DNA from 3 places in the Hypericibacter sp. genome. Region 1 is predicted to be linked to each of the others. Evidence: predicted binding sites of a transcription regulator. Region 1 holds the regulator's gene; each other region holds the start of a gene.

Region 1 (5,324 bases):
TCTCGTCCCTGGCCGCGCGCTAGCGTCGATGCGGAGCTTTGGCAGACCGCCGGGCAGCTGCTCGCCGAAGGGCATTGGACCTTGCTCAGCCTTTGGGCCGACAGCGGCACCGTCCATATGGCCTTGCTCGCGGAACCGCAGGCTGGCCCTGGAATCTTGAGTCTCGACTGCGCGAATGGAAAGTTTCCGTCGATCGGCAGGCTGCATCCACCGGCGGCGCGCCTCGAACGAACGATCCAGGATTTGCACGGGCTCGAAGCGGAAGGCGTGTCGGATTCGCGTCCCTGGCTGGATCACGGAAGCTGGGGCGTCCGCCATCCGCTCGGCGAATGGACCCCGTCTCCCACCGCTGCCATGCCCGGCTACAAATTTCTGGAGGCGGAGGGCGAGGGGCTTCATCAAATCGCCGTGGGCCCGGTCCATGCCGGCATCATCGAGCCGGGACATTTCCGCTTCACCGCGAATGGCGAGGCCGTCGTCCGGCTGGAGGAGCGGCTGGGCTACACCCACAAGGGCATCGACGGCCTCATGCGGGAGGCGGGCCTGGAGCAGGCCGTCAAGCTCGCGGGCCGGACGTCAGGCGACAGCACGGTGGCCTATGCCCTGGCCTTCTCGCGTGCGGTGGAAACGGCGTTGCAGATCGAGGTCCCCGCACGGGCCGTCTGGCTCCGGGCCCTGATGGCGGAGATGGAACGTCTCGCCAATCATTTCGGCGATATCGGCGCCATCTGCAACGATGCCTCCTTCGTCGTGATGCATGCGCAATGCGGGACCTTGCGCGAGCGCGTGCTGCGCGCGGCGGATGCCTGCTTCGGCCACCGTTTGATGAGAGACCGCATCCTGCCGGGCGGCGTCGCGGCCGATCTTGGCGAAGACGGGATCGCGTCCTTGCGCGGCCTGCTTCAGGAGGCGCACCGGCATTTCCCCACGCTGGTCAAACTCTACGACAACACCGCCTCGCTGCAGGATCGTACCGTCGGCACCGGCGTGCTGACGCCGGCGCTGGCGCGCCAGTTCGGCTGTGGCGGCTATGTCGGTCGGGCCTCGGGCCGAGACTTCGACGCCCGCCGCGCGTTCCCCTATGCGCCCTACGACCAGTTGCAATTCGACGTGCGGGTCGCGACCGAAGGCGATGTGAACGCCCGTGTCTGGATCCGGATCTGGGAAGTGGAGCAGAGCCTGGCGCTGATCGAGCAGATCCTCGACCGCTTGCCCGCGGGCCCGATCCGCATCGACTTCGACAAGGGCTCAGGCAACCCAAGCGAGGGCATGGCGATCGTCGAGGGGTTCCGGGGCGATATCCTCGTCTGGCTGCGCCTCGGCGCCGACGGCAAGGTCGCGCGCTGCCATATGCGCGATCCGTCCTGGTTCCAATGGCCGGTGCTGGAAGCCGCGATCGAGGGCAACATCGTCGCCGACTTTCCGCTCTGCAATAAGTCCTTCAACTGCTCCTATTCCGGCCACGACCTCTAGGGAGACCGGCATGCACAGGATCCTGTTCGACAACCTCGCGAAGGGCACGCTGACCGAGCCGCCGCCCGTGCCGGAGGAGAGCGCCCTGGCCGAGCTGGCGGCGGCTCTCGAACGCGACGCGCGGCGGAAGCTGGGGCGCAGCCTTTCCATCCGGCAGGTCGATGCGGGCTCCTGCAATGGCTGCGAGCTGGAGATCAACGCGCTCGGCAACCCGTTCTACGATCTCGAGCGCTTCGGCCTGCGCTTCGTGGCCTCGCCGCGGCATGCCGACGTGCTGCTGGTCACGGGACCCGTGACTCGGAACATGCAGATCGCCCTCGAACGCACCTACCGTGCCACGCCCGACCCGAAATGGGTCGTGGCGGCGGGCGATTGCGCGCTCGACGGCGGCATGTTCGCAGGCAGCTATGCCTGCCTGGGCGGCGTATCGGCCGCCATTCCGGTCGATCTTCATATCCGGGGCTGCCCGCCGAGCCCGCTGCAGCTTCTCAAAGGGCTGCTGGCGCTGCTCCAGGTGGACAAGGCTCGGTAGGGCCCGCGCTCCGTCGCGCGGACCCGACCGGCGGTCAGTAGCGGCGCAGCAGGCCGATCAGCCGGCCCTGAACGCGGACCCGATCGGGGCCGAAGATGCGCGTCTCATAGGCCGGGTTGGCGGGCTCGAGGGCGATCGAATCGCCCTTGCGGCGCAGCCGCTTCAATGTCGCCTCGTTATTGTCGACCAGGGCCACCACGATGGTGCCGTTGTCGGCATTGTCGACGCGCTCGATCACGACCGTGTCGCCATCGAGGATGCCGGCATTGATCATCGAATCGCCGTCGACCTCGAGGGCGTAATACTCACCCCGGCCCAAGAGGCCGGCCGGCACGTCGACGAAGCTGGAGCTGTCGCGCAGCGCCTCGATCGGGGTGCCGGCGGCGATCCGGCCATAGAGGGGCAGTTGGACCGCCTCGACATCGCGGGCGAGCGGTGCGCCGGGCAGGGCGCCCGCGAAATCGCCGCGGATGACCGTGGGCGCGAAACCGGTGGCCGTGGGCCGGGTGGAGGTGGTGATTCCAACCGCATCGGGCAGCTTCAAGACCTCGAGCGCGCGGGCGCGGTGGGGTAGGCGGCGGATGAAGCCGCGCTCTTCCAGGCCCGTGATCAGCCGATGGATGCCGGACTTGGATTTCAATCCCAGCGCTTCCTTCATTTCGTCGAACGAAGGCGAAACGCCCGCGTCGGTCAGGCGCTTATTGATGAAATGCAGGAGCTCGTTCTGCTTGCGCGTGAGCATTGATGGCTTTCCTCGCGGCCGGATGAACCGGCACCCCCAAGATATGGAACAAAACCTAAACGACGACACACGTTCTAGTTTGGTTCCCGGAAGGGGTCAAGGTTTTTCCACAGGCTGGGCAAGGCCAAGAGTCGCGGGTGTCGGCTGCACCGGCGAATCAGACTCGGCCTAGAGCCCCATCAAATCGCGATGGAATCGCAGAACCCGTACAGCTTCGCCGGCCTTGGCGGCCGGCGCATGGGGCGGGCGGATGACCAGCCCGTCGGCCTGGGCCAGGAAGGCCATCATGGCGCTGTCCTGGCGCTCCATCGCGGCCGCCACCAGGGCTCCCTGCGCGTTGCGGGTCAGGCGCGCCCTCAGATAGTCCTGCCGCTGATCATTGGCCTTGAGGTCGCTGCCCAGGATGGCGGTCTCGCTGTCATCCAGGACCTCGCGGCCCTCCATCACGGCGAAGGCCGGTTTGACGAAGAGGAGCGAACAGACCAGGGCCGAGACGGGATTGCCCGGGAGGCCCAGTACGGGCGTGCTGCCGAGCTGGCCAAACATGACAGGCTTGCCGGGCCGCATGGCGATCTTCCAGAAAGCGAGCTTCATGCCCTGGCCGGCGAGCGCTTCCTGGACCAGGTCGTGATCGCCAACCGAGGCGCCACCCGTGGTGATCAGGAGATCGGCGCCGGCCGCACCCGCCAGCATCTCGGCCAGTACGCCGGCATCGTCGCGCGCGATCCCGAGATCGACCGGATCGCCGCCGCAGGCCCGCACGAAGGCCGCCAGCGCCAGACCGTTGGAGCCGACGATTCCGGCGGGCCCGATCGGCTCGCCCGGCATGGACAGCTCGTCGCCGGTGCTGAGGATCGCGACCCGCGGGCGACGGCGCACCTTGAGCCAGGGCCGGTTGGCGGCGGCCGCGAGTCCGATGTCGCGCGCCGTCAGCCTTGCCCCGGCGCGGAAGAGGACGCGACCTTCCTCGAAATCCTGGCCTTTGGCGCGGATATGACGGCCCGGCTCGGCCGCGGCGGTCAGCTCGACGCTGTCGCCGTCGCGCTTGGCGTTCTCCTGGATGACGATGCTGTCGGCGCCATTGGGCAGGGGGCCACCGGTCAGGATCCGCACGGCCTCTCCAGGACCGACACGGCCCTCATAGTGACCGCCGGCCGGTGCGGTGCCGACAAGCTTGAGCCGCACCGGCACGGTCGCCGCGTCGGTGCTGCGGACCGCATAGCCATCCATCGCGGAGACGGCGAAGGGCGGATGGCTGACGCGTGCCGTCACATCCTCGGCGAGGACGCGACCCAGCGCATCGGCGAGGCCGACCTGCTCGGCAGGGAGCGGCCGGAAGGCCGCACAGATCTCGCGCTGGGCCTGCTCGACCGGGATCATCGCCCGCGCTCGTAGGTGCCGGATTTCCCGCCGCTCTTATGCTCGAGCCGGATATCGCCCAGCACCATGCCGCGATCGACGGCCTTGCACATGTCATAGACGGTGAGGGCCGCGATCGAGACCGCCGTCAACGCTTCCATTTCCACGCCGGTGGGGCCGGTGGTCTTGACTGTCGCGATGATATCGATCCGGCTCTGGCGCAGGTTCGGCTTCAGCACGACCGAGAGGGCGCTCAGCGCCAGCGGATGGCAGAGGGGGATGAGCTCGTGGGTGCGTTTCGCGCCCATGATGCCCGCGAGCTCAGCCACGGACAGCACGTCGCCCTTCTTCATCTGGCCGGCGCGGATGAGGCGCATCGTTTCCTTGGCGACCGTAACATGGCCCGAGGCCACGGCGACACGCTCGGTCGCGGGCTTGGCCGAGACATCGACCATATGGGCGCGGCCAGCCTCGTCGAAATGGGTGAGGCGTGCCGGTTTGGCCTTGCGCGACTTTCTTGCCATCGCCGCGTGACTCAGGCGGAGGGGCGGGCGACCGCGGCGCGCGACAGCAGATTCGCTGTGGCTCCCGCGACATCGGACTGGCGCATCAGGGATTCGCCGATCAGGAAGATCGAAGCGCCAACTTTGCTCATCCGCACCAGATCCTCAGGCGATTCCAAGCCACTCTCGGCGACGACGAGCCGATCCTTCGGCACCCGGGGCACCAGCGCCTCGGTGACCGCAAGATCGACCGTCAAGGTCTTGAGATTGCGGTTGTTGATGCCCAGAAGGCGGGCCTTCAGCTTCAGCGCCCGGTCGAGCTCACCTTGATCGTGAACTTCAACAAGCACGTCCATCTTCCAGTATTGCGCGACAGCTTCGAGCTCGGCCGCCTGCACATCCGAGAGCGCTGCCATGATCAGCAGCACGCAATCGGCACCCAGCGCCCGCGCTTCGGCGATCTGGTAGGGATCGAGCATGAAGTCCTTGCGCAAGGCCGGTAGATCGCAGGCCGCACGGGCCGCCGTCAGATAATCGTCGCGCCCCTGGAAATAGGGTTCGTCGGTCAGCACCGACAGGCAGGTTGCTCCGCCCACCGCGTAGGACCTGGCCAGACTCGCCGGATCGAAATCGGCCCGGATCAGCCCCTTGCTCGGCGAGGCCTTCTTGATCTCGGCGATCAGGCCAAAGCGGCCGGCCGCGACCGCGGCCGCCA
Region 2 (5,324 bases), on a different contig from region 1:
CTTGTCCACGTCGATCTTCACCAGCCTGACCGCGCCCTTGGCTTCTTTCACGACCTTCTCGAGCACGGGCCCGAGCGTCTTGCAGGGCCCGCACCAGGTCGCCCAGAAATCGACGATCACCGGCACCGTCATCGAGGCATCGATGACGTCCACCATGAAGTCCTGATCGCTGCTGTCCTTGACCGGGGCCGCGGCGCCATTGGCGTGAGCCGGCGCGTTACCCTGGCCGATAAGCGTCTCCATGATCGATCTTCCTATGGTTCCGAATTTGCAAAGATAAATGGCGTTTTGCGGAGCGTCTGGCAACCCCGCCCGGCAATATCCCGGACCTTAACCCTGTTGTCGGCAAGGCGAAGCTCGCCGGCGAGGGCCGCCGCCCTTCTCACAGGTCGAGGAAGATCGGCTTATGCCCGCAAGCCTCGATGAACTTGAGCAGGCCGGCCGGCGCCAGCGACAGGGTCATGTCGTTGGTCAACGGGTGGCAATGGAGCGGGTCCATCGACAGTAGAGCCCGGTCCAGCACCGGCTGGACCATGCGGGCCTTGTCGTTGATGAGGGCGAGCGGCGTCACCGAGCCCGGCAGCACGCCCAGATAGGTCATCAGCCGGTCCGGGCTGCCGAAGGAGAGCTTGTCGCCTCCGATCTTGGGCGCCAGCGCCTTCAGATCCATGCGACGGGTCTCCTCGACCACCACCAGCCACATCTGGTCGCCCTTCTTGTTGCGCAGGAACAGGTTCTTGATATGGCCGCCGGCCAGGTCGCCGCGCAGCGCCTGGGATTCCTCGACGGTGAAGACCGGCGCATGGCGATGGACCTCGGTCTCGATGCCGAGATCGGCGAGGCGCTGGATCACGGCTTCCGGGCTGGTCGGCAGGGCGGCGGCAGGGGCGGTGGCGTCCGACATGGCTAGGTTCGGTCTTGAGTTGTTATGGAGGTCGTTCGGGGCGCCAGTCTTAGGGGGCGCCGGCACCATCGGCAACCCCGCCGGCCTCCAAAACCGCCGGGCGTCCGTCACGGAGCTTCAAAAAGCCGCGGATTCCTGCGGCTTCGAGACAAGCGGTCGCATCTTAAGCCGCTGGCAACCGCAGGCTTGCAATGCTGACTCCGGTCGCTATTATCTGGCGCCCTTGACGGGGGCGGTCTTTAAGACAAGGCCGACGCTGTCGAGTACCCAAACGGATGCGGGCGTAGCTCAGGGGTAGAGCACAACCTTGCCAAGGTTGGGGTCGAGGGTTCGAATCCCTTCGCCCGCTCCAGTTTCTCGAAAAACCGTCGTGATCCAGCCAATGCCCCTCCGGGGCATTTTCTGTTTCCAGGGCCTGTTTCCGGCGCCCGGCAGGACATCATTGGCGCCCGCGCGCGAGCCCTTGTCTTGCGGCTGCAGACCGCTGATCGTTGCGCCCCGCCATCCGAACTCATCACCTCAAGGGCGTTCAATGACATCCGTTTCCCCCGAAGCCGAACCGCGGCCGACCTTCGTCACCCATTTGGAATGCTCGATGACGGGCGAGCGCTATGAAGCCGACCGGCTGCATGGGCTGTCCAAAGCGGGCAAGCCGTTGTTGGTGCGCTACGATTTGGCGGCCCTCGCCAAGGCCGTCTCGAAGAAGGCGCTGGCGGAACGGACGGGCGGATTCTGGCGCTATCGCGAGTTCCTGCCGGTGCGTCACGCGAAGAATGTCGTCGAGCTGGGCGAGGTGATGACGCCGTTGATCCCGCTGCCGCGCCTGGCGCGCGCGTTGGGTGCGGGCGCCGACAGGATCATCGTCAAGGATGAAGGCCGCTTGCCGACGGGATCTTTCAAGGCGCGCGGGCTGGCGCTCGCGGTCGCCATGGCGAAGGAGCTCGGGCTCCAGCATCTCGCCATGCCGACCAATGGCAATGCCGGCGCCGCAATGGCGGCCTATGCCTCGCGTGCCGGCATGCGCAGCACGGTCTTCTGTCCCGCCGATACGCCGGACGTCAATGTGCGGGAGATCGCCCTGCAAGGGGCGACGGTCTATCGCGTCAACGGCCTGATCAACGATTGCGGCAAGATCGTCGCCAGCGGCAAGGAGGCCGTCGGCTGGTTCGACCTCTCGACCCTGAAGGAGCCCTATCGGATCGAGGGCAAGAAGACCATGGGGCTGGAGCTGGCGGAGCAAATGGGTTGGGAACTGCCCGATGCGATCTTCTATCCGACCGGCGGTGGCACCGGCCTGATCGGCATGTGGAAGGCCTTCGAGGAGCTCGAGGCCATCGGCTGGATCGGCGCCAAGCGGCCCAAGATGATCGCGGTCCAGGCCACGGGCTGCGCGCCCATCGTGAAGGCTTATCAGGAAGGCAGCGAGCATGCCGAGCTGTGGCCGAACGCGCATACGGTCGCGGCCGGCATTCGCGTGCCCGTCGCGATCGGCGATTTCCTCATCCTGCGCGCGGTGCGGGAGAGCGGCGGATTTGCGATCGCGGTCGATGACGACGCGATCGTCGCGGCGCAAGAGACCGTCGCGAAAGAGGAGGGGCTGCTGCTCTGCCCCGAGGGTGCTGCCACCTTCGCGGCCTATCAACAGGCTTTGAAGGACGGACGCGTCGGTCCGCAGGATCGCTGCCTGCTCTTCAATTGCGCGACGGGACTCAAATATCCCATGCCGCCCGCCGAGCTCGCGATCGATCGCCATCAGCCGATCGACTATGCCGCGATCGCGCGCGCGAAGGCGCCGTAGCAGAGCGTCGCCGCCGCCGACTAGGATTCCGATTGGACGGCGGGCATGGGTGCCGGCTCCCAGCCGAAGACGCTGCGCCCGCCATACTCATGCGAGCGTCGGCGTTCCTCGCCGATGAAGGCCGGCAGCGACGGGCCCGTCGCCGTTCGCTCCAGCCGGCGCGTCTGTTCGTCCAGCCGGTGGATCGCATCGAGCCGCTCGTCATTGCCGAGCTTCGCCTTCTCGACGGCGGATTTGAGGATGGCGATGGTCTGGTCATAGACCTTGAGCGGCACCGGATAGGGATGCCGGTCCTTGCCGCCATGCGCCAGCGAGAAGCGCGCCGGATCGGCGAACCGGCAGGGCGCGCCATGGATGATCTCGGCCGCCATGGCGAGCGAATGAACCGTTCGGGCACCGACGCCCGGCACCAGCAACAGCTCGCTGAAATCGGCGGGCGCGGAATCGGCCGCGGCGGCGAGCGCGCCATGCAGGCGGCGCATCATGACATCCTTCGGTCGCACGTCGTGATGCGCCGGCATGACGAGATGCGGCAGGAACGGGGCTTCGGGCGGCGCTGCCGCCGGCGATGATTGGCCCCGCCATGCCGCGACCTCGCCGACGATGCGATCGGGGCCCAGATCGCGCAGCAGATCGATCTGGCTCTGGCGCGAGGCGGCGGCTCGCCGGTCGGTGAGATTGACGATCTCGCCCAGGTTCTCGCCGTCGATCGCCTGGTGCGGCGCCTCGACGAAGCTCTTCAGATCCTCCGACAGCCAGTGATAGCGGCGCGCATAGCGCGTCTCGCCATTCATGCCCTGCTGCACCACGACCCATTTGCCGTTCTCGGCGAGGATGAAGCCATGGAGATAGAGGTCGAAGCCGTCCTGCAGTGCGGCACTGTCGACCTTGGCGACCAGCCGGCTCGCCTTGGCGAGGGCCGTTCCGTCGAGGCCGGTGCGCTCGCCGATGGCGACGAGCTCATGCGGCGTCTGCCGCGAATGGCTCCCCCGTCCGCCGCAGACATGGAGGCCCAGCTCGCCTGACAGGGGTGCCAGCCCGCGTTTCAGCGCGCCGATGACGCTGGTGGTGATGCCGGAGGAATGCCAGTCCATGCCCATGACGGCGCCGAAGGACTGGAACCAGAACGGATGGGACAGGCGGCGCAGGAACTCGTCGCGGCCGTAATGATGGACGATCGCCTGGGTGACGACCGCGCCCATCCGCGTCATGCGCCGGCCCAGCCAGGCAGGTACCCGGCCATGATGCAGAGGCAGATCGGCGCTTCCCGATCGTCGCGTCACGGCGCCCATTCTCCAGAACAAAAACGGAACATATAGGCCGAACCCATGGCGTGCAATGTCATTATTTGGCCGATAGCGGGGGTGGCCCTCTCTGGGAAACGAAGGGTCTCTTGCGGCATTCGCCCGCGCGGCTCCGGGGGCGACGTCGGTCCTGGGTTTCTGGCCTTCGAAAATCGCCAGCAATGCTGACCTGGATTTCGGCAAATCGCTCCGCGATTTCCAGGTCGGGATCGTTCCGCTCTCACCCCTACTTTTCATTGTCGCTTCATGCATTTGCCTCAAAATTTTCCAATCGAAACTTGGTGCTTTTCCAGGACGGACCCGCGCCAGTGAATCCGCGCATTTCTCATCGCAACCGCCCGGTGTGATCGGCCCATGTTGGCCATCCGCATGGCGCGCCTTTTTTCAATCGATCCCCTGGCGGCAGCTGCGCCGGTTCAGATCGAATGGGTGCGCCTCGATGACATCATGCCCGGCGACACCGCGCCGCCGCCGCCGCATGTCGTCACGATCGATCCTCCCGAGCCCGGTCAGTCGATCGGGATCGATGTCGACGTGGACACTGCGATCCAGTTCGCCTTCGATCTCGGTGCTGCGCATGTCGAGTGGGTCGATCACTCGATCCGCCTGGATCTGCCGAACAGCGGCGTCATCACGCTCTTCGGCGAGCGGATCGAGCCGTCGCTCGCTGACGGCCTGGGCGATATCGAGGCGATCCTCGGGAGCCTCTCCTCCCCCGCGAACGGATCGCCAACCCCTTCGCAGGGCCATTTTTTCCGTCACGGGCTGGAGGATGGCGGTTCGATCGATCCTGTCGGTGCGCTGCAGGACACCGAGATCGCGCCGCCGCTCCTGCTGAGCCCGCTTTCGGGAACATCGCTCACCTACCGCGAAATCGACGAGCCGCCGGCGTTTCTCGACCATGACTCGCGACATGACGCGACGACGCCCGGCGATCCGCTGGTCGGGGTGAACGACGCTTTCACGCTGACCGAGGACGGCGCGCTGAACCTGGCGGCACCCGGTGTGCTGGGGAACGACACGGGAAGCACCAGTCATGGAGCGGTCGCAACACTCCTGAGCGGCCCGGCGCATGGCCTGCTGACGCTCAACGGCGATGGCAGCTTCAGCTATACGCCGGACGCCGACTTCAACGGCACCGACAGTTACAGCTACAAACTGACCGGCGGCGGGAAGACGGACACGGCCACAGTATCGCTGACCGTGAACGCGGTCGCCGACATCGCAGCCGACAGCACGACCACGCATGAAGAGACGTCGGTCACCACGGCGGTCCTGGCGAACGACAGCTTCGAAGATCCGGCGCACCAGCTCAGCT
Region 3 (5,324 bases), on a different contig from region 1:
GTGGGGCATCGGGCTCGCGATCGGGTCCGAGGGAAGGGATCCCGATTGTCCGCAATCGGAGCCACCGGCCGCAACCCGCAATCGGCGGGTTGCCGGCCTCCTTCATGCCGCAATTCTGAGATTTCCCGGCTGCGACCGGAGGCGGGTCCGGTCAGAACAGCTCGAACTGCGGGCGCTCGCCCTTCGGCACCGCGAAGAGATCGCTGCGCAGGCCGATGGCGCCGCCGCCGCGCTTGGCGAGGCCGAGCTTGCGCATGGCGACGCGGTAGCGCTGGCGCAGCAGCTCGGCATAGGGACCGGTGCCGCGCATGCGCGTGCCGAACTTGGCCTGATAGAGATTGCCCTCGCGGGTGTCGCGCACCAGCGACAGCACATGCTCGGCGCGATCGGGCACATGCGCCTCGAGCCATTCGCGGAACAGATCCTTGATCTCGAGCGGCAGACGCAGCAGCACATAGCCGGCGCGGGTGGCACCCCGGGCCATGGCGGCGGCGAGGATCGCCTCCAGCTCGGGATCGTTGAGGGCCGGGATCATCGGCGCCGCCAGCACGCCGGTCGAGATGCCGGCCGCGGCAAGCGCCTCGATCGCCGCCAGCCGGCGCGGCGGTGTCGGCGCGCGCGGCTCGAGCTTGCGGGCGAGATCGGGATCGAGCGTCGTCACCGACACCGTCGCCTCGACCAGCCCGCGTTGCGCCATGCGCGAGAGGATGTCGAGGTCGCGCAGGATCAGCGCCGATTTGGTGACGATCGTCACTGGATGATTGAAGCGGTCCAGCACCTCGAGGATCTGGCGGGTGATGCCGAGCTCGCGCTCGATCGGCTGATAGGGGTCGGTGTTGGTGCCGAGCCCGATCGGCGCCGGCCGGTAGGAGGGCTTCGCCAGCTCGCGCGCCAGGATCGCCGCGGCGTCATGCTTGGCGAAGAGCTTGGTCTCGAAATCGAGACCCGGCGACAGGCCGAGATAGGCGTGGGTCGGCCGGGCGAAGCAATAGACACAGCCATGCTCGCAGCCCCGATAGGGGTTGATCGAGCGGTCGAAACCCAGGTCCGGAGACTCGTTCCAGGCGATGACGGTCTTGCTCTTGTCCGGCTGGACCGTCGTCCGGAGGGGGGCGGCCTCGGCCTCGTCGGCCTGGACCGAGCCCCAGCCGTCATCCTCCAGGGGCCGTTCCCCGGGCTCATAGCGCCCCGGCTTGTTGGAGACAGCGCCACGGCCTTTCCGGGCCTGAGGCGCCAGGATCGTCGGATCGGGGCCCTGAGGGGCATCGGGTTCATTGCGCATGAGGGGAGCCTAGCGGCGGCGTGAGAACAAATAAAGAACAAACAATCCACGGGAAATTGTTCAACTGATCAGTTGAACATTGGGCGGAGCCGCTCTAAACTCAACCTTATGGTTGAACAACAGACGGCTCCCCTGGATACCCTGTTCCGCGCCCTGGCCGATCCGACCCGTCGCGCGATGCTTCGCAGCCTGTCCGAAGGCGAGCACAGCGTCGGCGAGCTGGCGGCGCCCTTCCGCATGTCGTTCGCGGCCGCTTCCAAGCATGTGAAGGTGCTGGAGCATGCGGGGCTGGTGCGACGCACCGTGAAGGGCCGCTCGCATCTCTGCCGGCTCGATCCCCAGCCCTTGGCCGCGGCCGACGAGTGGCTGCGTTTCTACGAGCAATTCTGGCGCAACAGCCTCGACGCCCTGGCCGAGGCCCTCAGCCAGCCCGATCTCGATTCCAAACGCGATCCCGATCCCAAGAACCCAGGAGGCAAGAATGAATGACCATGGCGTCGTCACCGGCAAAGAGACGATCCGCTTCGAGCGGCTGTTGCCGGGACCGATCGAGCGCATCTGGGCCTATCTGACGGAATCGGAGAAACGCGGCAAATGGCTGGCGAGCGGTCCGATGGAACTCAAGGCCGGCGGCAAGGCGGAATTCCGCTTCGACCACGCCTCGCTTTCGCCGACCAAGGAACCGACGCCCGAGCGCTACAAGTCGAAGGCGGGCGGGGTGACGCTGGAGATTCGTGTGCTGCGCTGCGACCCGCCGCGGCTGCTGGCCATGACCTGGATGGGCACGATCAAGGAGGGCGGCCCGAAGGAGGATTCGGAAGTCACCTTCGAGCTTGAGCCCAAGGGCGACAAGGTCCGCCTCGTCGTCACCCATAGCCGCCTCAAGGACCGCGCGCTGCTGCTCGGCGTCGCCGGCGGCTGGCACACGCATCTCGCCATCCTGACGGACAATCTCGAGGGCCGCGTGCCGAGGCCGTTCTGGTCGACCCACGAGAAGCACAATCGGGATTACGAGGAGCGGCTGAAGGATTTGTGAGTCTTTTGTCTCCTCCCCCGCGAAGCGGGGGAAGGGGCTACATCTCGCTATCCCGCCTGCTTCAGATGCTCCTGCAGCCGAGGCATGAGCTCGGTCAGGTTGCAGGGGCGGAAGCGGTTGTCGAGCTGGTGCTTGAGGATCTCGTCCCAACCGTCGCGACAGGCGCTGGGCGATCCGGGCAGTGCAAAGAGATAGGTGCCACCGGCGACGCCGCCGACGGCGCGCGACTGGATGGTCGAGGTGCCGACCTTCTGGAAGCTGATCCAGCGGAAGAGCTCGCCGAACCCGTCGATCTTCTTCTCGAACACCTGCTCGAAGGCTTCGGGCGTAACGTCGCGGCCGGTGACGCCGGTGCCGCCGCTCGAGATCACCACATCGACCTCGGGATCGGCGATCCAGTGCTTGAGCTGGCCCGTGATCAGCGCGATCTCGTCCTTCACGATCTCGCGGCGCACGACCTTGTGGCCGTCGCGCGTGATCATGTCGTTCAGGGCTTGTCCGGAGGTGTCGTTCGCCAGCGTGCGGCTGTCGGATATCGTCAGGATGGCGATGTTGACCGGGAGGAAGGGTCTCGTTTCGTCAATTCGAGGCATTGCTGGCCGCCGCCACGGCCTCATCGTCTTGCGGGCGATATTGGGGCCAGCCGCCGGCCGCGAGCGCATCGAGCGTCGGCGCGTCCTGGCCCAGCCGTTGCTCGTAAATCCACATGCTCGCCAGCACCCGCTCGGCGAAGTCACGCGTCTCGCGCGCCGGCATGCTTTCCAGGAACAGCAGCGGGTCGTCGTCATAGGCGAGCTTGTCGCGCCATTTGGCGAGATTGCCCGGACCCGCATTGTAGGCCGCCGCCATCAGCAGCAGATCGCCATTCACGTTGGAGTCTTCAAGCAGGTACTGCACATATTCCTGGCCGAGCGCCATGTTGGTCTCGGGGTCGCTCCAGTCGGGCTTGGCGTTGCCCAGCGTGGGCGCCAGACGGTCGGCGGTATATTTCACGGTGCGCGGCATGAGCTGCATCAGGCCGAGCGCGCCCATCGGGCTCTTGGCGTCGGGGTTGAAGCCCGATTCCGTGCGGGCCAGCGCGAAGAGCAGCGCCCGGTTGACCTTGAAGCCACCCTTGGGCGTCCAGGCCGGGGTCGGGAACAGGGCGTTGTCCAGGCGGAAGCCCGACTTGTCCTCGAGCGAGGCGCCCAGACCCAGCGTCAGGGAGGGCATGCCGATCTCGTTGGCGATCGCGAGCATGCCCTGGGTCAGTTCGGGCCCCGCCTGCGGGCGCAGGAGATGGAATTCGTCGGAGGCGCGCTGGCGCTGGCCGACCTGGATGAGGGCCAGGGCACGCTGGCCCGCACGGGTCGCCATCAGCGCTTCGGCGCCGTCGGCGGTCAGGGTCGGATCGGCCCAGGCGAAGGCGGTGTCGACGCCGAGCGCGCGGCGCGCGAGCTGGCCGTAGAAGGTGCGGGGCTCGCCGGCCGCCAGGCGCAGCCATTCGCTGACCTTCTGCGGCTCCTTGTTGCGGATATGGGCGCGCGCGGCCCAATAGGCGGCGGCGGATTGGACCCAGGGATTGCCGTTGCTGGCCTTGGCGGCCTGCTCGAACAGGGTGGCGGCCAGCTTGGAATTGCCGTCGCGCCAGGCTTCGAGGCCTTGCGCCCATTGCTCGGGCTCGGGACCCTTGTTGTCGCCGTCGGGCGTGCCGCCGCGGAAGCTCGAGACGTTCGGCTCGACCGGGCTCGCGGCATTGGCGGGCTTCTTCTTCAGCGCCAACGCATAGATCGCCGGGGCGTCCGGATGGTCGCCATACTTGCTGAGCCACTGCGACAGCTCGGCATAGCGGGTCTTGTAGGTGGGCGACAGGTAACGCTGGGCCAGCACATGGCCCATCAGCCGCAGATCGGTCAGCGTGCCGATGATTTCGTCGGCGCCTTTCCAATCAGCTTTGTTCTGGAGGCGGAAGATCTGGCGGTAGCGCGCCGCGTCCGTCTCTTCCAGAGGTTTCGGAACGGCAATCTCCGGACCCGTATCAGGCTGGCGGGCGGGCGGCAGCGCCGCCGTCAGCGGCAAGGCACCGCCAGCCGAGGCCAAGGCCCCGCCAGCCGCGTGGGCCGGGTGGGAACCGAACGCAAGGCCGGCGGCCAGGACCAACACCGGTCCGATGGCTCGTCTGACATTGCGGCCCGGAAGGCCGGAAGGGGTGCTTGCCATCTGCATAGTGGGGCTACCTAAACGGAGCCTCGGCGGCGTGGCAAGGAAGTTTTAGGGATTGACATCCCAGATTTTGTGGTTGCGGGAGAATCAACCCCCACAAATAGGTTAACCACGAAATTTTCCTCAAATGCCACGGATTGTTAAAGGCTCCCCTCTGAGCAATTAACCATGAAGAAACGTAAATAAGCCCTAGCCGTGTGGGGGCAAATTCGTGGCGGGCTGGGGATAAAATCCGGGTGGGTTATTCAGGCCCGATGATCGAGCCGTTCGCGGATCTGGAGCAGGTCGCGCCACGCGTCGCGCTTCTGGGCGGGCGCCCGGAGCAGGTAGGCGGGGTGATAGATCGGTAAGGTCGGCACCGGCCGGGACATGCCGGCGCTCTGATACTCGAACCATTTGCCATGGATCCGGGTGATGCCCTCGTTCCGCAGCAGCAGGGTCTTGGCGGCGGCATTGCCCGCCAGGATCAAGACCTCCGGGCCCACCAGCTCGATATGCCGTTCCACGAAAGGCAGGCAGGCCGCCACTTCCGCAGGCGTCGGGGTGCGGTTGCCGGGCGGCCGCCAGAAGATGACGTTGGTGATATAGACCTGGGTCCGGTCGAGCCCGACCGCCGCCAGCATCCGGTCGAGGAGCTGGCCGCTCACCCCCACGAAGGGCCGGCCGATCCGGTCCTCGTCGCCTCCCGGCGCCTCGCCCACCAGCATCACCCGGGCGGCCGGATTGCCGTCGGCGAAGACCAGGTTGGTGGCGGTCGCCTTCAGGGGACAGCCGTCGAAGCTTTCCAAAGCCGCCCGAAGCTCT

The links. Region 1 encodes LexA, which represses DNA repair genes until DNA is damaged. Its sites were predicted from a motif close to ATGTTCTANTTTGGTTC; they were not measured.
Region 2: ACREE8_RS07105 (DUF763 domain-containing protein) is a predicted target of LexA. The motif match lies at 4,001-4,017, and genes of this name have one in related genera.
Region 3: ACREE8_RS03025 (PA0069 family radical SAM protein) is a predicted target of LexA. The motif match lies at 1,307-1,323, and genes of this name have one in related genera.

The regions. Positions count from the first base shown of each region.
Region 1 is NZ_JBOHKS010000300.1:8,737-14,060, reverse strand. Features, by position in the region: gene ACREE8_RS24420 (hydrogenase expression protein HypE) at 1-1,473, shown strand, start outside; gene ACREE8_RS24415 (NADH-quinone oxidoreductase subunit B family protein) at 1,484-2,005, shown strand; gene lexA (transcriptional repressor LexA) at 2,040-2,747, opposite strand; gene ACREE8_RS24405 (molybdopterin molybdotransferase MoeA) at 2,916-4,127, opposite strand; gene moaC (cyclic pyranopterin monophosphate synthase MoaC) at 4,124-4,630, opposite strand; gene trpC (indole-3-glycerol phosphate synthase TrpC) at 4,642-5,324, opposite strand, start outside.
Region 2 is NZ_JBOHKS010000095.1:9,749-15,072, forward strand. Features, by position in the region: gene ACREE8_RS07085 (tetratricopeptide repeat protein) at 1-243, opposite strand, end outside; gene ACREE8_RS07090 (prolyl-tRNA synthetase associated domain-containing protein) at 383-904, opposite strand; tRNA gene ACREE8_RS07095 (tRNA-Gly) at 1,182-1,256, shown strand; gene ACREE8_RS07100 (threonine synthase) at 1,437-2,702, shown strand; gene ACREE8_RS07105 (DUF763 domain-containing protein) at 2,723-3,985, opposite strand; partial or broken gene ACREE8_RS07110 (cadherin-like domain-containing protein) at 4,361-5,324, shown strand, end outside.
Region 3 is NZ_JBOHKS010000041.1:2,847-8,170, forward strand. Features, by position in the region: gene ybaL (YbaL family putative K(+) efflux transporter) at 1-9, opposite strand, end outside; gene ACREE8_RS03025 (PA0069 family radical SAM protein) at 152-1,282, opposite strand; gene ACREE8_RS03030 (ArsR/SmtB family transcription factor) at 1,391-1,771, shown strand; gene ACREE8_RS03035 (SRPBCC family protein) at 1,764-2,318, shown strand; gene moaB (molybdenum cofactor biosynthesis protein B) at 2,366-2,911, opposite strand; gene ACREE8_RS03045 (lytic transglycosylase domain-containing protein) at 2,898-4,460, opposite strand; gene ACREE8_RS03050 (uracil-DNA glycosylase) at 4,766-5,324, opposite strand, start outside.